3 regions of the Erwinia sp. AC075 genome follow, and region 1 is predicted to be linked to each of the others. Evidence: predicted binding sites of a transcription regulator. Region 1 holds the regulator's gene; each other region holds the start of a gene.
What was found. The regulator CRP, encoded in region 1, controls carbon source genes, mostly activating them, when cyclic AMP is high. The targets are predictions, from matches to a motif close to ATGTGANNNNNNTCACAT.

Region 1 (7,186 bases):
ATTCAACTCCATCTGCGTATCCAGCACGTTCGCTTCTGAGCTCGGCCCGTCATACTCCAGCCGCTGTTGGCAACGCTGCAACGCAACCTCACAGGCCTGCAGATAACGCTCCGCCAGCGACGAGGTCAGCATGGTGTGTTCCCGCGCCAGCGTGGTCATGGCATTGATATGCTCGACGATAAACTGGCTGTGCGTCACCCACAGTTTCATATCCGCCAGATAGCTGGGATCAAAGCCTGGCTCCTGCATCGACTGATTGAGCGAGTTGAACAGGGCGTTGTGCGCCTGATTAACGCGGATACGCTGATAGGCCAGCTTCACCGGGTCCTGTTCATTCCCCAGCAATAACCGCAGCGCATCCTGATAGGTTTCCAGCGCGTCATGCGCATTCTGCCGCAGCAACCCGCTTTGCCATTGCGGCCACAACCAGATGGTGCCGCCGAAGGCAATCAGGCAACCCATCAGCGTATCCAGTAAACGCGGCAGCAGGAAGTCTGCGCCGTTAAGCGAGAGCAGCTGCAACGAATACACTGCGGTGACCGTAAAGCCAATCATCGCAAAGCCGTAGAATTTACGGATAAACAGGTAGCTGATAAGGGTGATGGCTAACATCACCAGCAGCACGATGGATTCGGGTGCCTGCAGGCGCAAGGTCACCGCGGCAATCACCAGCCCGGCCAGCGTGCCCAGCGCACGGTGCTGGATGCGGACGCGCGTTGCGCTGTAACCGTTCTGGCTGACAAACATGACCGTCATCAGGATCCAGTAGGGTTTGGGCAGATTAAAGAACAGCGCCAGCGAACTGGCAAATGTGAGCATCACCGCGAAGCGGGCGGCGGTGCGCAAGGCGGCCGATTTCAGCGACAAATAGCTTCTGATGGCCGGCAGCAGCGGCAGTCGGCGCTGCCGGTCAGCCATCAAATCGCGCTGATAAAGGGGACGCTGGGTACGCAGCACCCGACCAATCCGGCTGAAGTGGTAATAGCAGAAGGTGCCCACCGGGTTATCCGGATTCTGCCGTGAGATCTTCTCCAGCGCCTGAAGCTGCTTATCCATGGTGAAGCGCTCGGGCAGCTTGTGGTAAAGGATATCGTCGGCCAGTTCACGCAGCCTGGCGGCGATGGTCTGCGCGTTCCAGCGGATCACCGCTTCGGCATGGCTTTGCTCCACCAGCTTTTGCACTTCTTCCGGCTGATGCAGGCTGACGGAGATGTGCTCCTGCAAATCCAGCGCGATTTGAAACGCGCGGGTCAGCCGCTTGTGGTGATTGTTGTTGGTAGCTGACAGCATATGCATCTGCTGATAGCAGGTGGTGATCAGGTCGACCGCTTTTTGCTGACGCGCCAGCAGCGGAGGCAGGGCTTTCTCCGGATCGGTGAGTTTGGTCAGCAGGGTGTATTTCGCTTCGCAGTAACCCGCCAGCTCGCGATAGAGCAGGCTTAAGGTTTCCCGCAGCGGTTGCTCTTTCCACAGCCAGAACCAGACCCAGTTGAACACGCCGTACCAGATGGTGCCGAGCACGTAGAGCATCGGCGGTTCCCACACCGGCATGCGTCCTGCCAGGCTAAGGGTGAAGATTGCGGCTATCAGCGAGCCGGGCAGCAGGCGGCCATGCAGCGGGCTGATTTCACCGGTGACGCCCAGCAGCATCGCCATCGAAAACAGGATCACGGGCAGGGGAACGTGGTGACCGGCAAGATACTGGATCAGGAAACTGCTGAAGGCGAACAGGCTTCCGCCAACGATCAGGCGTTTGAAAAAGCGCTTATGAGGAGTATCAAGGCCAGCGAGGTTGCAACAGGCAGGGACTAAGGAAAACAGCAACCCTTTTTGCAAGTCGCCCAGTAGCCATCCCATCGCTACCGGTAAACAGAGCACCAGCGTCTGGCGCAATGCGTAGTTGATCTCCGGGTGATAAATCAGTCGACGCCACATCACTCCACACCAAATAAAAAGGCGCAACACCAGGTGTTGCGCCGTGGATCAGAGCCGATTAGCGAGTGCCGTAGACAACGATAGTTTTACCGTGTGCCGAGATCAGGTTCTGATCTTCCAGCATCTTCAAAATGCGTCCCACTGTTTCACGAGAACAGCCAACGATTTGCCCAATTTCCTGGCGGGTGATCTTGATCTGCATCCCATCCGGGTGCGTCATGGCGTCCGGTTGTTTTGCCAGGTTCAGCAAGGTCTGCGCGATGCGACCCGTCACATCGAGGAAAGCTAAATTGCCCACTTTCTCAGAAGTGACCTGCAAGCGATTCGCCATCTGTGCAGACAGGCGCATCAGAATGTCAGGGTTAACCTGGATCAGCTGACGGAATTTTTTGTAAGAGATTTCAGCCACTTCACAGGCTGTCTTCGCGCGTACCCACGCGCTACGCTCCTGACCTTCTTCAAACAGGCCAAGCTCGCCAATAAAGTCGCCCTGATTGAGGTAAGACAGGATCATCTCTTTGCCTTCTTCATCCTTGATAAGCACCGCTACTGAACCTTTGACGATATAGTAGAGGGTTTCTGCCTTTTCACCCTGATGAATCAGCGTGCTCTTGGATGGATACTTATGAATATGGCAATGAGACAGGAACCATTCAAGTGTCGGGTCTGTTTGCGGTTTGCCGAGAACCATTCGCTGTTATCCTCTGTTGTAATCGTGCCTAAATACAGGGGCAGAGTTCCCTGCCAGGCGTTGAAATAGTCAAGCGTTTCCCATCAGGAAATTTATTCGGGCCTCTGTTAAAAGCCTGGCTCGTTATGCGATTCGTTTCGTCGTGCCTGTAGAGTACTGACGAAAATATTACAGCTTTGTTTGTAGCACAGCTTTCAACGAGTGTCTTGTGTTGTCTCGCTTCAGCATAGTGCGAAAATTGCCGCATTGCCGTTTTTCTGCCTAAAGCGTAATCTGGCGATAACTGAATGAATTAGAGGAAATTGTTATGCAGGCTCGAGTCAAGTGGGTTGAAGGGTTAACGTTTTTGGGAGAATCCTCATCCGGGCATCAGGTTCTGATGGACGGAAATGCGGGCGATAAAGCCCCGAGCCCGATGGAGATGGTGTTGATGGCCGCGGGCGGATGCAGCGCAATCGACGTGGTTTCCATTCTGCAGAAGGGCCGCCACGACGTAAAGGATTGCGAAGTGAAGCTCAGCTCCGAACGCCGTGAAGAGGCCCCGCGCCTGTTCACCCACATCAATCTGCACTTTATCGTCACCGGCGTGGCCTTAGGCGATAAAGCGGTGTCGCGTGCCGTCGATCTCTCCGCGGAGAAATATTGCTCGGTGGCACTGATGCTGGGCAAGGGCGTGGAAATCACCCACAGCTATGAAGTGATTGAGTTACCGGCGTAAGTCATCCCATCGCCGCCCTAAGCCCCGTGCCCGCGGGGCTTACTCTATTTTCTTACCCTGGATCAGACGCTTCACCAGCGGCCCCATAATCAGCTCCATCGCCAGCCCCATCTTGCCGCCCGGCACCACCAGCGTATTAATGTGCGAGATAAAGGATCCCTGCAGCATCGACAGCAAATACGGGAAGTCGATATCTTCCAGCGCCTGGAAATGGATCACCACAAAGCTTTCATCCAGCGACGGGATACCGCGCGCCGCGAACGGGTTAGAGGTATCCACCGTCGGCACACGCTGGAAGTTAATGTGCGTGCGGGAGAACTGCGGCGTAATAAAGTTGATGTAATCCTCCATGGATCGCACCACCGAATCCATCACCGCTTCGCGTGAGTGGCCGCGTTCGCTGGTATCGCGCACCAGTTTCTGGATCCACTCCAGGTTCACGATCGGTACCACGCCAACCAGCAAATCAACCTGCTGCGAGACATTGTTCTGCGGCGTCACCACGCCGCCATGCAGCCCTTCATAAAACAGCACGTCGGTCGGTTCCGGCAGGGGTTGCCACGGCGTAAAGGTTCCCGGAACCTGATTCCAGGGGACCGCTTCATCATAGGTGTGCAGATATTTGCGGGATTTGCCGCTGCCTGACCGGCCATATTCCGCGAAGGTCTGTTCGAGCAGGGCGAAGTCATTGGCTTCCGGGCCGAAATAGCTGATATGGCGGCCCATATCGCGCGCTTTTCGGATCGCCATATCCATTTCAGGACGGGTATAACGGTGAAAGCTGTCGCCTTCGACTTCGGCGGCATGCAGATTCAGCTGCTGGAAAATTTTTCTGAAGGCCAGGCTGGTGGTGGTGGTTCCCGCCCCGCTGGAGCCGGTGACGGCAATAACCGGATGTTTGGCTGACATGCGCATACCTCCCTGAGTAAAGTCACATCGATCACGCATTGGTACCATGTTTCGCGCACGGGTGTCATCTTTGCCACTCTCTGATGCCAAAAAAGCAACGCTGCGCCGCATTTTTGCTGCTTCAATTCGGCCACGAATATCCGCAGACTGACAAAAATGATGCAGGAGAAGGTGCCAGATGAATATGCCGTCGTCACGCTGGTGGTGGGATCTTTCCACCCGAGAATTCAGTGAGCTGGACATGGATAAAGTGATCGCGGTGCTGCCGATTGGCGCCGTCGAGCAGCATGGTCCGCACCTGCCGGTCCGGGTGGATGCCGCCATCAACGCGGGCATTATTGCGCGCGCGGTCGAGTTAATGCCGGCGGATTTGCCGGTACTGATCCTCCCGGCGCTGCCGGTGGGGAAATCCGATGAGCACCTCAATTTTCCCGGCACCTTAACCCTTCCTTATGAGGTGTTGGGTAAAGTCTGGTTTGAGGTGGCGAAAAGCGCCTGGCGTGCCGGGATCCGTAAACTGATTTTCTGGAATTCCCATGGTGGGCAACCGCAGCTGATGGAAATCGTCTGTCGCCAGCTGCGCATCGAACTCGATCTGTTTGCGGTCGGCGCCAGCTGGTTCCGCACCATTGATTCTTCCGACCTGTTTAGCGCGGAGGAGTTACAGCACGGCATTCACGGCGGGGAATCCGAAACCAGCGTGATGCTGCATCTGCACCCGGATTTGGTGCAGATGGACTATGCGCAGAACTTTGTTTCCGCCTCGGTGGCGCTGGCGGAAACGGGCGGTATTCTGACCCCGGAAGGCGGCGTCGGCTTTGGCTGGATGGCGGAAGATCTGCATCCGTCCGGCACCACCGGCAATGCGGCGGCGGCAGATGCTGAACGCGGTAAGATTGAAACCGATCGGGCGGCTGAGGCCCTGATCCGGCTGATTGAGGAAGTGCAGGCTTATCAACCTCCTTTCCAGCGCTAAAGGTCCACGGGCGTTGTCTTCGCGGCAACGCCGTTACGCCATCTGTCCCATCATCACTTTGATGGTTTCTGCCAGCACGCTGCCGATCGCGCTGGTGCCCCGGTCGTGACCAATCAGCATCAGCGTTTGTGCCTGCTGCGACAGTTCACGTACCGGGATATACATCAAACGCCCGCTGCGCAGATCGAATTCGATATCAAACGGCGTTAAAAAGGTCAGCGCCTGATCGAACATCGCCGCCTGGCGCATCACTTCGATTGAGTTGGTTTCAATTACCGGATGCACGGTGACCATCGCCCGGGCAAACAGCTCATTCAGATACGGGCGGATCACCATCGACTTATCGGCAATCACCAGCGGATGAGGCACGCAGTCGCTGAGCCTCAGGCTGGTTTTATCGGCCAGCGGATGGCCGGGAGCAACCACTGCGCCCAGTCTGCCGACGGCGCTGCCCAGCATGCGCAACGAGGGCGGCAGGTCAAAATCGAACCCCAGCCCGAGGTCGGCCTCACCGGATCCCACCGCGGCGGTAATGTCATCGCCGGTGGTCATCTGCCGGAGGATCAGTTTCACCCGCGGATTTGCCCGGCGAAATTCAGCGGCCATTCGCGGGATCAAATTGGCGGCCAGCCCGCTCATCATCGCCACCGTCACTTCGCCTCGCCGTAATCCCTTCAGCTCTTCAATCTTAATCTGCGCCCATTCCAGCTCTTTAAAGGTCTGCCGCACATGGTGGATCAACACTTCGCCCGCCGCGGTTAACACCATTTTACGCGGCAAGCGCTGGAACAGCGGGGTGCCCAGTTCTTCCTCCAGCGCGAGGATCTGGCGGTTGATTGCCGACGCTGAGATATGCAGCCGACCTGCGGCTTTGCGGATCGATCCGCAGCGCGCCACTTCATCCAGGTAGGTCCAGAGCCGGTGTTGCAACATGCAAAACTCCTGCGTTGCCTTTAAGGCATCAATGAGTACGAAAATATGTGCTTTTAAGGTAACGAAAATCGCGGCATAACTGAACAATCTTCAGTTGAGGGGGCAAAAAAATGGCAGGTGTAAGTCGCAGGGGATTTGCAAAAATGCTGGCGGGTGCGGTGATGTTACCGGCTCTGGCGCCGTTACTTTCGAAGCGTGCAATGGCGGCCGATAAAAGCATTAAGATCGCGTTGTTATTACCCGGCTCCGTCGCCGATGGCGGCTGGAGCATGCTCGCTTATCAGGGATTACAGGCCCTGAAAAAAGAGGGCTTCACCGTTGCCTGGAGCGAAAGCGTGCCGCAGGCGCAGATGGAACAGACTATCCGCGGTTATGCCGACGACGGCTATTCGCTGATTATCGGACACAGCTTCGAATACGGCTCGGCCTTTGCTGAAATCGGCCCTGATTATCCGGACACCTATTTCTTTGCGTCGACCTTCAAGCCAGACAGCAAAGCACCTGCCAACGTTGAGTACGTCAATCTGGCCTACCTGCAGTCGGCTTATGCTGCCGGCGCGCTGGCGGCACTGATTTCCGATAAGGGCAAGGCGGTGGGCTTTGTCGGCGGCGGGGATAACCCGACGCAGCAGGCGATGATGCGGGCGTTTATTGCCGGCGCGGAGAAAACGCGTCCGGGAGTAAAAGGCCTGGGCGTGGTAACCGGCGATTATGACAATGCGGCCAAAGGTCGGGAAGCGGCCACCACCCTGATCGGCAACGGTGCGGATGTGATCTGGCATACCGCCGATGTGACCGGCTTAGGGGCGCTGCAAGGCGCGGCGGCAGCGAAGGTCAAAGCCATCGGCTGTTATGCCGATCAGAAGGACGTGGCACCGGCGTATATCGCCTGCAGCCTGAAGCAGAACCTTGACTGGATGGTGGAAGAAGTCGGCCACTCGGTCGCCAGTAAACGTTTTATGGGCGGCAAAGAGTGGTCGCCAACGGTCGCCAAAGCCTGGTCAGTGGTGTACGGCAGCGAGCC
Region 2 (7,186 bases), 2.2 Mb from region 1:
TGCTGAGCAGCCTGCCTGCCACCACGCTGATGGCCTGGGCCGTCAACATCGGTGGCTTTGGGCTGTTACCCGGCTCGCTGGCGAATCTGATTGCCCTGCGCATGGCAAAAGACCGCAGCATCTGGTGGCATTTCCATCTCTATTCGGTGCCGATGCTGGCCTGGGCGATGGCGGTAGGCTGGGGACTGCTTTTGATATTAAATGCGGTCTGATGTGAGGAAAGTCTGAGTTCACACCGGCCGGTCGGCCATTAAATGCGTCAGGTTGCCTACTAGGGCTGTCTGGCGCTCTTTCCTGCCCTGATTTTCATCCTGTATAGTGTCGTAAAGCTGTGTTTGATTTTGTCAGTTTTCCTTCTATTGTTAAGACAGCTTGAGTGACTTCAGGCCCGGTATGGGCTTCGCTAACTGATGAGAATTATGGCTAATCAATCGAATAATGGGTCAGATGACGACCAGCGTCAGCAGGATGACAACCAGCAGCAGGACAACAACCCGCAACAGGACAATAACGAGCCGCCCGAACGTAAACGCCCCGGCAAAAAACCGCTGATTATTCTGGCGGTGGTGGTGGTGATAGCGATCGTTGTGGCGCTGTTCTTCTGGTTCACCACGCGCAATATTGAAACCACAGACGATGCCTTTACGGAATCGGATGCGATCACCATCGCGCCTAAGGCGTCCGGGTATGTCACCGAGCTGCGGGTCAGAGATAACCAGCGGGTGAAAAAAGGCGATTTGCTGGTGGTAATCGATCCGCGTGACAACAAAGCGCAACGCGATCAGGCACAGGCTCAACTTGGGCTGGCTGTCGCACAGCTTCACCAGGCGCAGGCTTCACTGGAGCTTTCGAAGGTGCAGTATCCGGCGCAGAAAGATCAGGCCGTGGCCCAGCAGGCGAAAGCGCAGGCCAATTACATGAACGCGCAGGAAGATTACCGGCGTCAGCGCGGTGTCGATCCCCGTGCCACCTCGCAGCGTAATATCGATGCCGCCAATTCGCAGTTAAGAAGTGCGGCGGCTGAACTCGAAAGCGCCAAAGCGCAGGTCGAAGTCGCTTCGCAGATTAAACTGCAGATCCGTCAACAGGAAACCAATGTTGAGGCGCGTCAGCAGCAGGTCGAGCAGGCCCAGGCCCAGCTGAATACCGCCAATCTCAATCTCTCCTATACCGAAGTGCGTGCGCCTTATGATGGCTTCGTCACCAAACGTAATGTGCAGGTGGGGACGCTGGTTCAGGCGGGCACCGCACTGTTCTCGCTGGTGTCACCGGACGTGTGGATCACCGCTAACTTCAAAGAGTCGCAGCTGGAACGCATGAAGCCGGGCGACAAAGTCGATATCACCGTGGATGCCTGGCCGGATATGAAGCTGGAAGGGCACGTCGACAGCATCCAGATGGGATCGGGCTCGCGCTTCTCTACCTTCCCATCGGAGAATGCCACCGGCAACTACGTGAAGATTGTGCAGCGCGTGCCGGTCAAAATCGTGATTGATAAAGGTCTGGATCCGAACAAGCCGCTGCCGCTGGGCCTGTCGGTTGAACCGAAGGTGACGGTGGAATGAGTCACAGCGAAAGCTGGAAGCCGGCCAGCAATCCCTGGCTGGTCGCCATGACGGTGACGCTGGCGGTGTTTATGGAAATCCTCGACACCACCATCGTCAACGTGGCGCTGCCGCACGTGGCCGGATCGCTCTCTTCCAGTTACGATGAATCCACCTGGGTTCTGACCTCTTACCTGGTGGCCAACGGCATCGTGTTGCCGATTTCGGCCTTCCTCAGCCGCATGTTTGGCCGCAAGCAGTTCTTCCTGATCTGCATCGTGATGTTCACCATCTGCTCCTTCCTGTGCGGCATTGCCACCGAACTGTGGCAAATCATCCTGTTCAGGGTGTTGCAGGGCTTTTTTGGCGGTGGTTTGCAGCCGGTACAGCAATCGGTGCTGTTGGATTACTTCAAACCGGAAGATCGCGGCAAAGCGTTTGGCCTCTCGTCGATTGCGATCATCGTGGCTCCGGTGTTGGGTCCGACGCTCGGCGGCTGGATCACCGATAACTACAGCTGGCGCTGGGTATTCTTTATCAACATCCCGGTGGGGATTTTCAGCGTGATGGCAATCTATCAGCTGCTGGAAGATCCGCCGTGGGAACGCAAATGGGCGAAAGGTAAGCTCAGTATCGATTACATCGGTATCGGGCTGATTACGCTGGGCCTCGGCTGTTTGCAGGTGATGCTCGATCGCGGGGAAGACGATGACTGGTTCAGCTCGAACTTTATCATTACCTTTGCCGTGCTGACCGCCATCGGGCTGGTCGGTGCCGTTTACTGGCTGCTGTATGCCAAAAAACCGGTGGTGGATCTGCATGTCCTGAAGGACAAGAACTTTGCCGTTGCCAGCCTGCTGATGGCCGGGATGGCGGCCATTCTGTACGGCAGCTCGGTGGTGATACCGCAGCTGGCGCAGCAGGATTTAGGCTACACCGCCACCTGGTCGGGGTTAGTGTTATCGCCCGGCGCGGTGCTGATCGTGCTGTCGATCCCGCTAGTGTTGAAGCTGATGCCGATTATTCAAACCCGGTGGATCATTGCCTTTGGCTTTACCTGCCTGTTTGTCTCCTTTGTCTATTCGGCAACGCTGACGCCCAACGTCGATTTCACCACGCTGGTGCTGATGCGCAGTGCGCAGACGATTGGGCTGGGATTCCTGTTTGTGCCGCTGACCACCATCGCCTTTGTCACGATCCCGCAACGGCTTAACGCGGACGCCTCCGCGTTGTTTACCATGTGTCGAAACGTCGCGGGCTCTATCGGCATTTCGCTGTCAACGGCGATGATCACCGAACGCGCGCAGGTGCGCAGCGCCAATATGGTGCATAACATGTCGCCGCTGAATGAGCCGTTCAATCTGACCGTCGAGCGCTGGGCGCAGGGCGTCCGGGATTTCACCACGGCGGTGGGCGATCCGGTCACCATTGCCACCGGACAGTTGTATAAAGAGATGATTGCTCAGGCGCGTATTCTGGCCTATGTCGACGTCTTTATGGGCCTCAGCCTTGTCGCCCTGATCCTTATTCCATTTTGTTTACTACTTTCGCCGATTAAGAGCGAGGGCAGTGCTGGAGCACACTGACATGAACGTTTATCTTCCTTTTTTGCGTTCGCGGCTTAGCGCGGTGGTGGCCACGCTGGCCCTGTCTGCCTGCTCGGTCGGGCCTGACTATCAGGCGCCGAAGCCGTCAACGCCTGCGGCCTTTAACAGCATCAAAAACGACAGCGGCTCCAATCCCCAGGCCAGCGCCACCAACGCCAACTGGTGGAAATCGTTTAACGATCCGCAACTTGACAGCCTGATCGACCGGGCCATTGCCGGCAATCTGAGCCTGCAGCAGGCGGTACTGCGTATTGCCGGTGCGCGTCAGCAGCTGAATCAGGCGCGCGGTGCGTGGTATCCCTCGGTCAATGCCAACGCCTCGGCGAAACGCGAACAGCTGGGCCTGAAGGGCGAGCTGGAGTCCAATGGCGTCTATGATCAGGCCGATAATGTTGATCCGCAGGTCAGCTCGGCGCTGAACGGCCTGACCAAGCCGGTGGCGCTCTACCAGGGCAGTTTTGATGCCTCCTGGGAGCTGGATCTGTGGGGCAAAGTCCGGCGTCAGGTCGAAATGGCCGATGCTCAGCAGCAGGAGTCGGTCGAAAGCCGCAACGATGCGCTGGTGTCGCTGGAAGCCGAAGTGGCGAGAACCTATTTGCAGCTGCGTGGCGCGCAGTCCGTCAGCCAGACCTTGCAAACGCAGATCGATGTTGCTCAGCAGACGTTTGAGCTGACGCAAAGCCAGCAGCGTAATGGCCTGGCGCCGCAAATGGACGTGGAAAATGCCCGCGCGCAGTTGAATTCGCTGCGAGCCCAGCTGCCGCAATACGAGTCGCAGGTCCATCAGGCCCTGAACGGTCTGGCGGTGCTGATCGGTAAGCCGCCGGGCGCCCTCGACGCAGAGCTGATCGCCAGTAAACCTTTACCGCCGCTGCCGAAAGTGGTGCCGGTCGGTTTGCCGTCGACGCTGGCCAGAAGGCGACCTGACGTGCGTCAGGCGGAAGCGAAGCTGCATGCCGCCACCGCCAATATCGGCGTCTCGGTGGCGCAGCTGTTCCCGGATTTGTCACTGACCGGGCAGTTTGGCATGCGTAACTCGGATATCAGCTATCTGGATAACTGGAGCAGCAATTTCTACAGCTTCGGGCCGTCGGTATCGATTCCGATTTTCCAGGGCGGCAGATTGATTTCCAGCGTCAAGCTGGCCCGAGCGGATCAGGCCAGTGCCGCGTTAGGTTACCGTCAGACGGTGCTGACGGCACTTCAGGACGTGGAGAATGCGCTGGTCAGCTACCGTACCGATCAGCAGCAGGTGGAAGGGCTGGATCAAACCGTCGAGGCAATGCAGAACGCCTTCGACCTGGCCAGCGACAGCTACAAACAGGGGCTTTCAACCTTTATTGACGCGTTGGATGCGCAGCGTCAGCTGGCACAGGCCAAGCAGCAGGCCGCCCAGGCCCGCGTGCAAAGCAGCCTGGATCTGGTTGCGTTGTATAAGGCGCTCGGCGGCGGCTGGGAGCTTTATCAGAACGTGAAGATGCCAGACTATTCGGTATTCGGCCCGGCGGAGAGCGCCGACAAGCCGATTAATTAACCTTCATGTCCGAACGCTGAATTTTACCGGCGTGTTCATGGCAAGCTGAAAGCCATTAAACTGAACTAAAGACAGTGGAAAGGGTGGCGGTGTATTCGCCGCCCCTTTTTTTTGGCATAATGCGCGCTGGTTCACATACTCACATCGCAAACGAAAGGCAATCCTGTGCTAGTTTCCAGCAACGTCACCATGCAGTTTGGCAGTAAGCCGCTGTTCGAAAACATCTCTGTCAAATTTGGCGGCGGCAACCGCTATGGCCTGATCGGTGCCAACGGTAGCGGCAAGTCCACCTTTATGAAAATCCTCGGTGGGGATTTGGTTCCTTCTGCCGGCAACGTATCGCTCGATCCTAACGAACGCATCGGTAAGCTGCGCCAGGATCAGTTCGCCTTCGAAGAGTTTTCCGTGCTGGATACGGTGATCATGGGCCACGGCGAGCTGTGGGCAGTGAAAGAAGAGCGCGACCGCATTTATGCGTTGCCAGAGATGACCGAAGAAGACGGTTATAAAGTGGCCGATCTGGAAGTCAAATATGGCGAAATGGACGGTTATACCGCAGAAGCCCGCGCTGGCGAACTGCTGTTAGGCGTGGGGATTCCGCTGGAGCAGCATTACGGCCCAATGAGCGAAGTGGCTCCCGGCTGGAAGCTGCGTGTATTGCTGGCGCAGGCCCTGTTCTCCAACCCGGAAATTCTGCTGCTCGACGAACCGACGAACAACCTGGACATCGATACCATTCGCTGGCTGGAGCAGGTGCTGAACGAACGTAACAGCACCATGATCATCATTTCGCACGACCGTCACTTCCTGAACATGGTCTGTACCCATATGGCCGATCTGGATTACGGCGAGCTGCGCGTTTATCCGGGCAACTATGATGAATACATGACCGCGGCAACGCAGTCACGTGAGCGTCTGCTGTCTGAGAACGCCAAGAAGAAAGCGCAGATCAACGAACTGCAGTCTTTCGTCAGCCGCTTCAGCGCCAACGCCTCGAAGTCCCGTCAGGCGACCTCCCGTGCCAAGCAGATCGACAAGATCAAACTGGATGAAGTTAAAGCCTCCAGCCGTCAGAACCCGTTCATTCGTTTTGATCAGGACAAGAAGCTGTTCCGTAATGCGTTGCAGCTTGAGTCACTGACCAAGGGATTCGATCAGGGTCCGCTGTTCAAGAACGTTAACCTGCTGCTGGAAGTCGGCGAGAAGCTGGCCATTCTGGGCCCGAACGGTATCGGTAAAACCACGCTGCTGAAAACGCTGGTCGGTGAATTGCAGCCGGATAACGGTGAAGTGAAATGGTCTGAGAACGCCCGTATCGGCTATTACGCGCAGGATCATGCTCACGACTTCGCCAACGATCTGAACGTGTTCGACTGGATGAGCCAGTGGAAGCAGGAAAGCGATGACGAGCAGGCTGTGCGTGGCATCCTCGGTCGTCTGCTGTTCAGCCAGGACGACATTAAAAAGCCCGCTAAAGTGCTGTCCGGTGGTGAGAAAGGCCGCATGCTGTTTGGTAAGCTGATGATGGAAAAACCAAACGTGCTGATCATGGATGAACCGACCAACCACCTGGATATGGAATCCATCGAAGCGATCAACATGGCGCTGGAGATGTATGAAGGCACGCTGGTGTTCGTTTCCCATGACCGTGAATTCGTCAGCTCGCTGGCAACCCGCGTGATCGAAATGACGCCGGGCAAATTCAACGACTTCACCGGTAACTACGAAGACTATCTGCGCAGTCAGGGCATCAACTGATTTTGACTCAGAACTGACAGAACGCAATAAGGGGACCTTCGGGTCCCTTTTTTATTGGGTTGCGCGCAGTTATCCCATCTCAACCCGGTTTTTACCGGACATTTTCGCCTGGTACAGCGCCTTATCGGCCTGACCAATCAACGCATGGCGTGAGTTTTCCGGCAGGCCACCCTTCATTACGTGGACGCCAATGCTGATGGTGACTATTTTAGCCGCGTGCTGGCTATTCTGATGGGGGATGGCCATGGCCGCCACCGATTCAAGGGCTGAGCGGGCAAAGCGCAGAGCGCCTTCACCCTCGCAGTCTGGCAGGATCACCGCAAACTCTTCGCCGCCGTAACGGGCGATCATATCGTCCGACCGGTGTGACACCTGCAGTAGCGCATCACCGACGCGTTTCAGGCAGTCATCGCCGGACAGGTGCCCATAGGTGTCGTTGAAGTTCTTAAAGGAGTCGACATCAATCATCAGCAGCGCCAGCGGTTTTCGCAGCTTATTGGCGAGTTCCATCGCCCGATCCAGATAGAGGTCAAACTGTCTGCGATTCGCTAACCCGGTCAGGCTGTCTACCAGTGCCAGCGTTTGCAGCGTGCGGTTCATGCTGGTGAGTTGTTCACGCACCTGAGCCAGTTCGGCCTGATCGCGGATATTCTGGCTAAGATTGCGCAGCAGGAAATAGCCCAGCACAAAAATCGCCAGCAGCAGCAGACAGCAGAGGATCAGATAGATCAGCAGGTCGGTAA
Region 3 (7,186 bases), 740 kb from region 1:
TGCTGGAACTGCCGCAGGAATGGCTGAACGCCTTCAAACCGGCTTATGATGCCTTGCAGGGCAACACCAAACTGCTGCTGACCACCTACTTTGACAGCGCCGGCACTAACATCAATACCCTCCGTACGCTGCCGGTGCAGGGGCTGCACGTTGACCTGGTGCAGGGTAAAGACGATATCGTTGCGCTAAATGCCAGGATCCCTGCCGACTGGTTGCTGTCCGTCGGCGTTATCAATGGCCGTAACGTCTGGCGAGCCGACTTAAGTAGCTGGTTTGAACGCCTGCAACCGCTGGTTTCCCAGCGCAAACAGCTGTGGATCGGTTCGTCCTGTTCGCTGCTGCACAGCCCTATCGACCTGAGTACCGAAACCCGCCTGGACGACGAAGTGAAAAGCTGGTTCGCCTTCGCCCTGCAAAAGTGTGCTGAGCTGTCACTGCTGAGCAACGCGCTGAACAACAATAACCCGCAGTCACTGGAGGCCTGGAGCGCACCGATCCGTGCCCGCCGTGATTCGGGTCGGGTGCATAACGCGGCGGTCAGCAAACGTCTTGCGGCGATCACCGCGAAAGACAGCCAGCGCGATCATGGCTATAGCGTACGTGCTGACGCGCAGCGCAAGCGCTTTAACCTGCCGGCCTGGCCGACCACCACCATCGGTTCGTTCCCACAAACTACCGAAATCCGTGGCCTGCGCCTGGACTTCAAACAGGGTCGCCTCGACAGTAATCACTACCGTACCGGCATTGCCGGACATATCAAACAGGCCATTGCTGAGCAGGAACGTCTGGGTCTGGATGTGCTGGTTCACGGCGAAGCCGAACGTAACGACATGGTTGAGTATTTTGGCGAGAACCTCGACGGTTTTGCCTTCACGCAAAATGGCTGGGTGCAGAGCTACGGTTCACGCTGCGTCAAACCGCCCGTTATTATCGGCGACGTCAGCCGCCCGGCGGCGATCACCGTTGAATGGGCGAAATACGCCCAGTCCCTGACGGAGAAACCGGTGAAAGGCATGCTGACCGGGCCGGTTACCATCCTTTGCTGGTCATTCCCGCGTGAAGACGTGAGCCGTGAAACCATCGCTAAGCAGATTGCCCTGGCGCTACGCGATGAAGTGGAGGACCTGGAAAAAGCCGGCATCGGCATCATTCAGATCGATGAGCCTGCCCTGCGTGAAGGTCTGCCGCTGCGCCAGTCCGACTGGGCGGCCTATCTGGCATGGGCCGTTGATGCCTTCCGCCTGAACGCTGCCGTGGCGCGGGATGACACGCAGATCCATACCCATATGTGTTACTGCGAGTTCAACGACATCATGGGGTCGATTGCGGCGCTGGATGCGGACGTGATCACCATCGAAACCTCACGGTCGGATATGAAACTGCTGGAGTCGTTTGAGGAGTTTGATTACCCGAATGAGATCGGCCCTGGCGTGTACGACATTCATTCGCCAAACGTGCCCGGCGTGGAATGGATGGAAGAACTGCTGCTGAAGGCGGCGAAGCGCATCCCGACTGAGCGTCTGTGGGTGAATCCGGATTGTGGTCTGAAAACCCGCGGCTGGACAGAAACGCGTCAGGCGTTAGCGAACATGGTGCAAGCCGCCCAGAATCTGCGCAAAACTAAAAAACCGGCCTGATTTCTGAGTGATTGAAGTGATGTGGGGCGCCTGGCGCCCCTTTTTTTATTACTTCACGCCATTCTGCCGGAACCAGGCGAGCATGCGCTGCCAGCCATCTTTGGCCGACTCTTCATGATAGCTTGGGCGGTAATCGGCATTAAAGGCATGGCCCGCATCCGGATAAACAATAATTTCCGATTTGGCGTTCGCTGCACGCAGCGCCTGGCGCATAGTCTCCACGCTCTCCTGCGGAATGCTGTCATCCTTGCCGCCATAAAGTCCTAACACCGGCGCAGTTAAATCCACCGCGATATCAACCGGCTGCTTCTGCTGCTTCAGCGTCTTCTCTCCGACCATTTTGCCATACCAGGCCACGGCGGCTTTCAGCTGTGGATTGTGTGCTGCATACAGCCAGGTAATGCGTCCGCCCCAGCAGAAGCCAGTGATGCCCATATTGCGCATATCGCCGCCGTGACGGGAGGCCCAGTTGGCAACGTGATCCAAATCGGCCAACACCTGATTATCCGGAACGGTGCTGACTAATTCTTTAAACAGCGTCGGGATATCGTCGTATTCAGCAGGATCGCCCTGGCGGAAGTAAAGCTCTGGCGCAACCGCCAGATAGCCTTCGGCAGCCAGGCGACGGCAGATATCGCGAATGTGTTCATGCACGCCAAAAATCTCCTGAACCACCAGAATCACCGGCAGTGGGCCGCTGACATGACGCGGTTTGGCGTGAAAAGCGGGCATGTTCTCGCCCTGAGTAGGAATGGATGTTTCACCTGACTGGATGGCGTCACTGTCAGTAATAATCGTGGTCGATGCGGTAGGCGATACCGCAGGAGTGAACCCATTATTGCTCATTTTTTGAGTCGTATTCTCGTCGGTTTTCATTGTCCTCTCCATGCATGCATTAGCGCAATCAGCTAACTATAGCCAGGATTACGTTTGGGTCAGGGGGTTGCTCTCTACCCATCATTAACACTGCCATTACCTGACCGTGAGGGCAAGTTGTGGCAATCCGAAAGGAAAGAGTGTTTAAATGTGATGTATGTCACTTCTTGTTGTTGATTCAATGTAACTTTCATTGGACGAAGTGATGCAATTCACATAATTTTCGGCAGCTTTGCATTATTGTGACCGCCAGATCCTTATCCCCCTTTCCCGTTACAGGAGTTTGAAATGGCACACTCAGACGTTTTTCATTTGGGTTTAACAAAAGCGGATTTGCAGGGCGCGACCTTGGCGATTGTGCCGGGCGATCCTGAGCGGGTGAAAAAAATTGCGGCATTGATGGAAAACCCGGTCCATCTGGCTTCACACCGTGAATTTACCAGCTGGCGTGCAGAGCTGGATGGCAAGGCGGTGATCGTCTGTTCCACCGGCATCGGCGGTCCTTCAACGTCTATTGCAGTGGAAGAACTGGCTCAACTGGGCGTGCGCACCTTCCTGCGCGTCGGTACCACTGGCGCTATTCAGCCAGAGATTAACGTCGGCGATGTGCTGGTCACCACCGGCTCAGTGCGTCTTGATGGCGCCAGCCTGCACTTCGCCCCGCTGGAGTTCCCGGCTGTCGCGGACTTTACCTGCACCACGGCGCTGGTCGACGCGGCGAAAGCGGCAGGCGCAACCACCCACATTGGTATCACCGCATCTTCCGATACGTTCTATCCTGGTCAGGAGCGTTACGACACCTTTTCAGGCCGCGTCGTCAGCCGTTTCCAGAACTCAATGAAGGAATGGCAGGATATGGGCGTGCTGAACTATGAAATGGAGTCGGCAACGCTGTTAACCATGTGTGCCAGTCAGGGACTGCGGGCCGGTATGGTGGCGGGTGTGATCGTCAACCGCACTCAGCAGGAAATTCCTGATGCGGAAACGATGAAAAGAACCGAGAGTGATGCGGTACGTATCGTAGTAGATGCGGCGCGCCGCCTAATCTGACGCTTTTTATCTGGACATTCATACAGTAGGCCTCTACCTTTTCCCGTAGATAAGTCCATGCGGGAGAATAAAGGTGGATGCAACAATCAGTTATGGCGTTTGTCTGGCGCTGGCCGGTGTGCTGGCAGGCTGGACAATCGCCTGGTTTCGCGGGCAGCAGGTCTCAGCCCGGCAGGAAACCGAACGGCAATTGCTGCTGCAGTCAGCGGAACAGCTGCGCGAAGAGCGTCAACGGCTGCAGCAGCAGGTCGAAACCTGTCAGCAGGCGCAACGGCAGAATGAGCTCGAGTTGCGCCAGCTACACGGGACGCTGTCTGCGGCCCAGGAAAAGCTTCACCACCTCGATCACTGGCGCAATGAAACTGAACAGCTGACGCGGGAATTACGCAACCAGCTGGAAATCAACAGTTCTCAGGAAGCCGAACTGCGCGAAGTCACCATCCGTCTTGAAGAAACCCGCATGGCTGCTGAAGAGAAACAGCGCCTGCTGGTCAACAGCGAGCAGCGGCTGAACGCGCAATTTGAAAACCTTGCAAACCGGATTTTCGAAAACAGTGGCCGCCGCGTTGATGAGCAAAACAAGCAAAGCCTTAACAGCCTGATTTCGCCACTGCGTGAACAGCTGGAAGGCTTCCGCCGCCAGGTGCAGGACGGATTTGGCCAGGAAGCCCGTGAACGTCATACCCTCTCGCATGAAATCCGCAACCTGCAGCAGCTGAACGCGCAAATGGCGCAGGAAGCGATCAACCTGACCAAAGCGCTGAAAGGCGACAATAAAACCCAGGGTAACTGGGGTGAAGTGGTCTTGAGCCGCGTGCTTGAAGCCTCCGGGCTGCGGGAAGGCCATGAGTATGAAACCCAGGTCACCATTCAGTTAGAACAGAACGGAAGGATGCAGCCGGATGTGATCGTGCGTCTGCCGCAGGGCAAAGATGTGGTTATCGATGCCAAAATGACGCTGGTGGCCTACGAACGTTACTTCAACGGTGACGATGAGGCGCAGCGCGAAGCGGCAATCAGCGAGCATATTGCCGCCATTCGTGGGCATTTACGTCAGCTGAGCCGAAAAGATTACCAACAATTGCCCGGTTTACGCTCCCTGGATTATGTGTTGATGTTTATCCCGGTTGAACCGGCCTTTTTACTGGCGATCGATCGTCAGCCGGAGTTGATTAACGAAGCGCTCAACCTGAACATCATGTTAGTCAGTCCAACCACCCTGCTGGTGGCGTTACGGACGATTAACAATCTTTGGCGCTATGAGCATCAGAGCCGCCATGCCCAACGCATCGCCGATCGTGCCGCGAAGCTCTACGATAAAATGCGCCTGTTTGTCGATGACATGTCCTCAATGGGCCAAAGTCTGGACAAAGCGCAGGACAGTTACCGTCAGGCAATGAAAAAACTGTCGGAAGGGCGGGGCAATATGATCGCCCAGACCGAAAGCTTCCGTCAGCTGGGTATCGAGGTGAAACGGCCGATTAATCCGCGGCTTGTTGAACAGGCCATGCCGGAATCGGCCGAAAATATCGCTGAGCTGGAGGACGATGAAGCCCAGCCAGATGGCGATTCCGGGCAGGATAACGGCGCATTAAGAGTCAATGAATAAGCCGCCAGGCTGCGTGCCTGACCTGCTGGACTCTGGTACACTTGGCAGATAATTGATTGCAGAGCAGGCAAAACAAATGGCAGATGAATCAAAGGACACCACTCATTTCGGCTTCCGTACCGTAGCGAAAAGCGACAAGGAAGAAATGGTGGCAGATGTTTTCCATTCCGTTGCGGCCAAATATGACCTGATGAACGATTTAATGTCGTTCGGCATCCACCGCGTCTGGAAGCGTTTTACTATCGATTGCAGCGGCGTCCGCCGTGGGCAGCGCGTGCTGGATCTGGCGGGCGGCACCGGCGATTTGACCGCGAAGTTCTCGCGCCTGGTGGGCGAGACGGGCGAAGTGGTGCTGGCTGATATCAACAGCTCGATGCTGAAAGTGGGCCGTGAGAAATTACGCAACAACGGTATCATTGGCAACGTGAACTACGTGCAGGCCAATGCTGAAGCACTGCCTTTCCCGGACAACTATTTCGACTGCATTACCATCGCCTTTGGCTTGCGTAACGTCACCGAGAAAGAGAAAGCGCTGGCGTCCATGTTCCGCGTACTGAAGCCGGGCGGCCGTTTACTGGTGCTGGAGTTCTCCAAGCCGGTGCTGGAACCGCTAAGCAAGGCCTATGACGCATACTCTTTCCATATCCTGCCGCGCATCGGCGAGTTGGTGGCGAAGGATTCCGGGAGCTATCGCTATCTGGCCGAATCCATCCGTATGCATCCGGATCAGGACACACTCAAGCAGATGATGGAAGACGTGGGCTTTGAAAACACCACGTATCACAATCTCACCGGTGGCATCGTTGCACTGCACCGTGGATTCAAGTTCTAAACAGGAAAGCGAATGACTTTAACGCCGCTGTTAACCGCGGGCCTGGAAACGGCACTTAACCAGATCCTCTATCGCGATCGCGGCCTGAAAGCAGCACGTCAGCGCCTGAATGGCAAAAGCCTGGCCATCGTGCTGGCTGAACTGAAACAGCCGCTGATCTTTATCTTCAGCGAGCATCAGGTTGATGTGCTGGGCGAGTGGAATGACACGCCCGATTGCACGGTAAAAACGCAGATTGCCACCTTGCGCAAGCTGCGCGATCGCCAGCAGCTGACCAGCGTGATCCGCAGTGGCGAGCTGGAAGTCGACGGCGATCTGCAGGTTGTGCAGCACTTTTCTGCGCTTATCGATCTCGCCGAACTGGACCCCGCTGAATACCTCGCGCCCTGGACCGGGGACGTGGTGGCGCAGGGTATCAGCCAGTTTGCCCGTCGCGGTTTCCAGCTGTTACGTGGTGATGCTGAACGCAAGCAGGCCTATCTCGGTCAGGCGCTTACCGAAGAGTGGCGGCTGGCACCCGGCGGATTAGAAGCAGCCTGGTTTGCTGAAGAAGTTGATGCGCTATCGCGCGATCTTTCCGCGCTTGAAAGCCGCCTTGCAACGCTGGAGGGCAAATGACGCCAGGAGAATTGCGCCGACTCTATTTGATTATCCGGGTATTCCTCACCTACGGCCTGGATGAACTGATCCCCAAAACCCGTCTGGCATTGCCGATCCGCATGTGGCGTAAGTGCCTGTTCTGGCTGCCCAACAAACACAAAAACCTGCCGCTTGGCGACCGTATTCGCCTGGCGCTGGAGCAACTGGGTCCGGTATGGATCAAGTTTGGTCAGATGATGTCGACACGACGCGACCTGTTCCCGCCGCAGATTGCCGATCAGCTGGCGATGCTGCAGGACCGTGTAGCCCCGTTTGACGGCGTGCTGGCTAAGCAGCAGATCGAACTGTCTCTTGGTTGCCCGGTTGAATCCCGCTTTGATGATTTCATGATCAAACCTCTGGCATCAGCGTCGATTGCCCAGGTGCATACGGCAACGCTGAAAGAAAACGGCCAGAAAGTGGTGATCAAAGTGATTCGCCCGGACATCCTGCCAGTGATCAGAGCCGATATGAAGCTGATCAACCGCATGGCGCGCTGGGTTCCACGCCTGTTACCCGACGGCCGCCGCTTGCGTCCGCAGG

Region 2: the regulator CRP is predicted to act here: its motif matches at 4,805-4,822, upstream of AC0IXH_RS09860 (ABC-F family ATPase).
Region 3: the regulator CRP is predicted to act here: its motif matches at 2,662-2,679, upstream of udp (uridine phosphorylase).

What each region holds. Positions count from the first base shown of each region.
Region 1 is NZ_CEEDEU010000001.1:4,259,212-4,266,397, forward strand. It holds gene AC0IXH_RS19885 (YccS/YhfK family putative transporter) at 1-1,935, opposite strand, end outside; gene crp (cAMP-activated global transcriptional regulator CRP) at 1,994-2,626, opposite strand; gene AC0IXH_RS19895 (OsmC family protein) at 2,934-3,344, shown strand; gene AC0IXH_RS19900 (phosphoribulokinase) at 3,384-4,253, opposite strand; gene AC0IXH_RS19905 (creatininase family protein) at 4,432-5,229, shown strand; gene AC0IXH_RS19910 (LysR family transcriptional regulator) at 5,263-6,162, opposite strand; gene AC0IXH_RS19915 (BMP family protein) at 6,273-7,186, shown strand, end outside.
Region 2 is NZ_CEEDEU010000001.1:2,099,467-2,106,652, reverse strand. It holds gene AC0IXH_RS09880 (SLC13 family permease) at 1-212, shown strand, start outside; gene AC0IXH_RS09875 (HlyD family secretion protein) at 411-1,565, shown strand; gene AC0IXH_RS09870 (DHA2 family efflux MFS transporter permease subunit) at 1,562-3,130, shown strand; gene AC0IXH_RS09865 (efflux transporter outer membrane subunit) at 3,132-4,685, shown strand; gene AC0IXH_RS09860 (ABC-F family ATPase) at 4,851-6,443, shown strand; gene AC0IXH_RS09855 (sensor domain-containing diguanylate cyclase) at 6,513-7,186, opposite strand, start outside.
Region 3 is NZ_CEEDEU010000001.1:3,521,529-3,528,714, reverse strand. It holds gene metE (5-methyltetrahydropteroyltriglutamate--homocysteine S-methyltransferase) at 1-1,637, shown strand, start outside; gene AC0IXH_RS16585 (dienelactone hydrolase family protein) at 1,686-2,513, opposite strand; gene udp (uridine phosphorylase) at 2,802-3,563, shown strand; gene rmuC (DNA recombination protein RmuC) at 3,637-5,172, shown strand; gene ubiE (bifunctional demethylmenaquinone methyltransferase/2-methoxy-6-polyprenyl-1,4-benzoquinol methylase UbiE) at 5,249-6,004, shown strand; gene ubiJ (ubiquinone biosynthesis protein UbiJ) at 6,017-6,622, shown strand; gene ubiB (ubiquinone biosynthesis regulatory protein kinase UbiB) at 6,619-7,186, shown strand, end outside.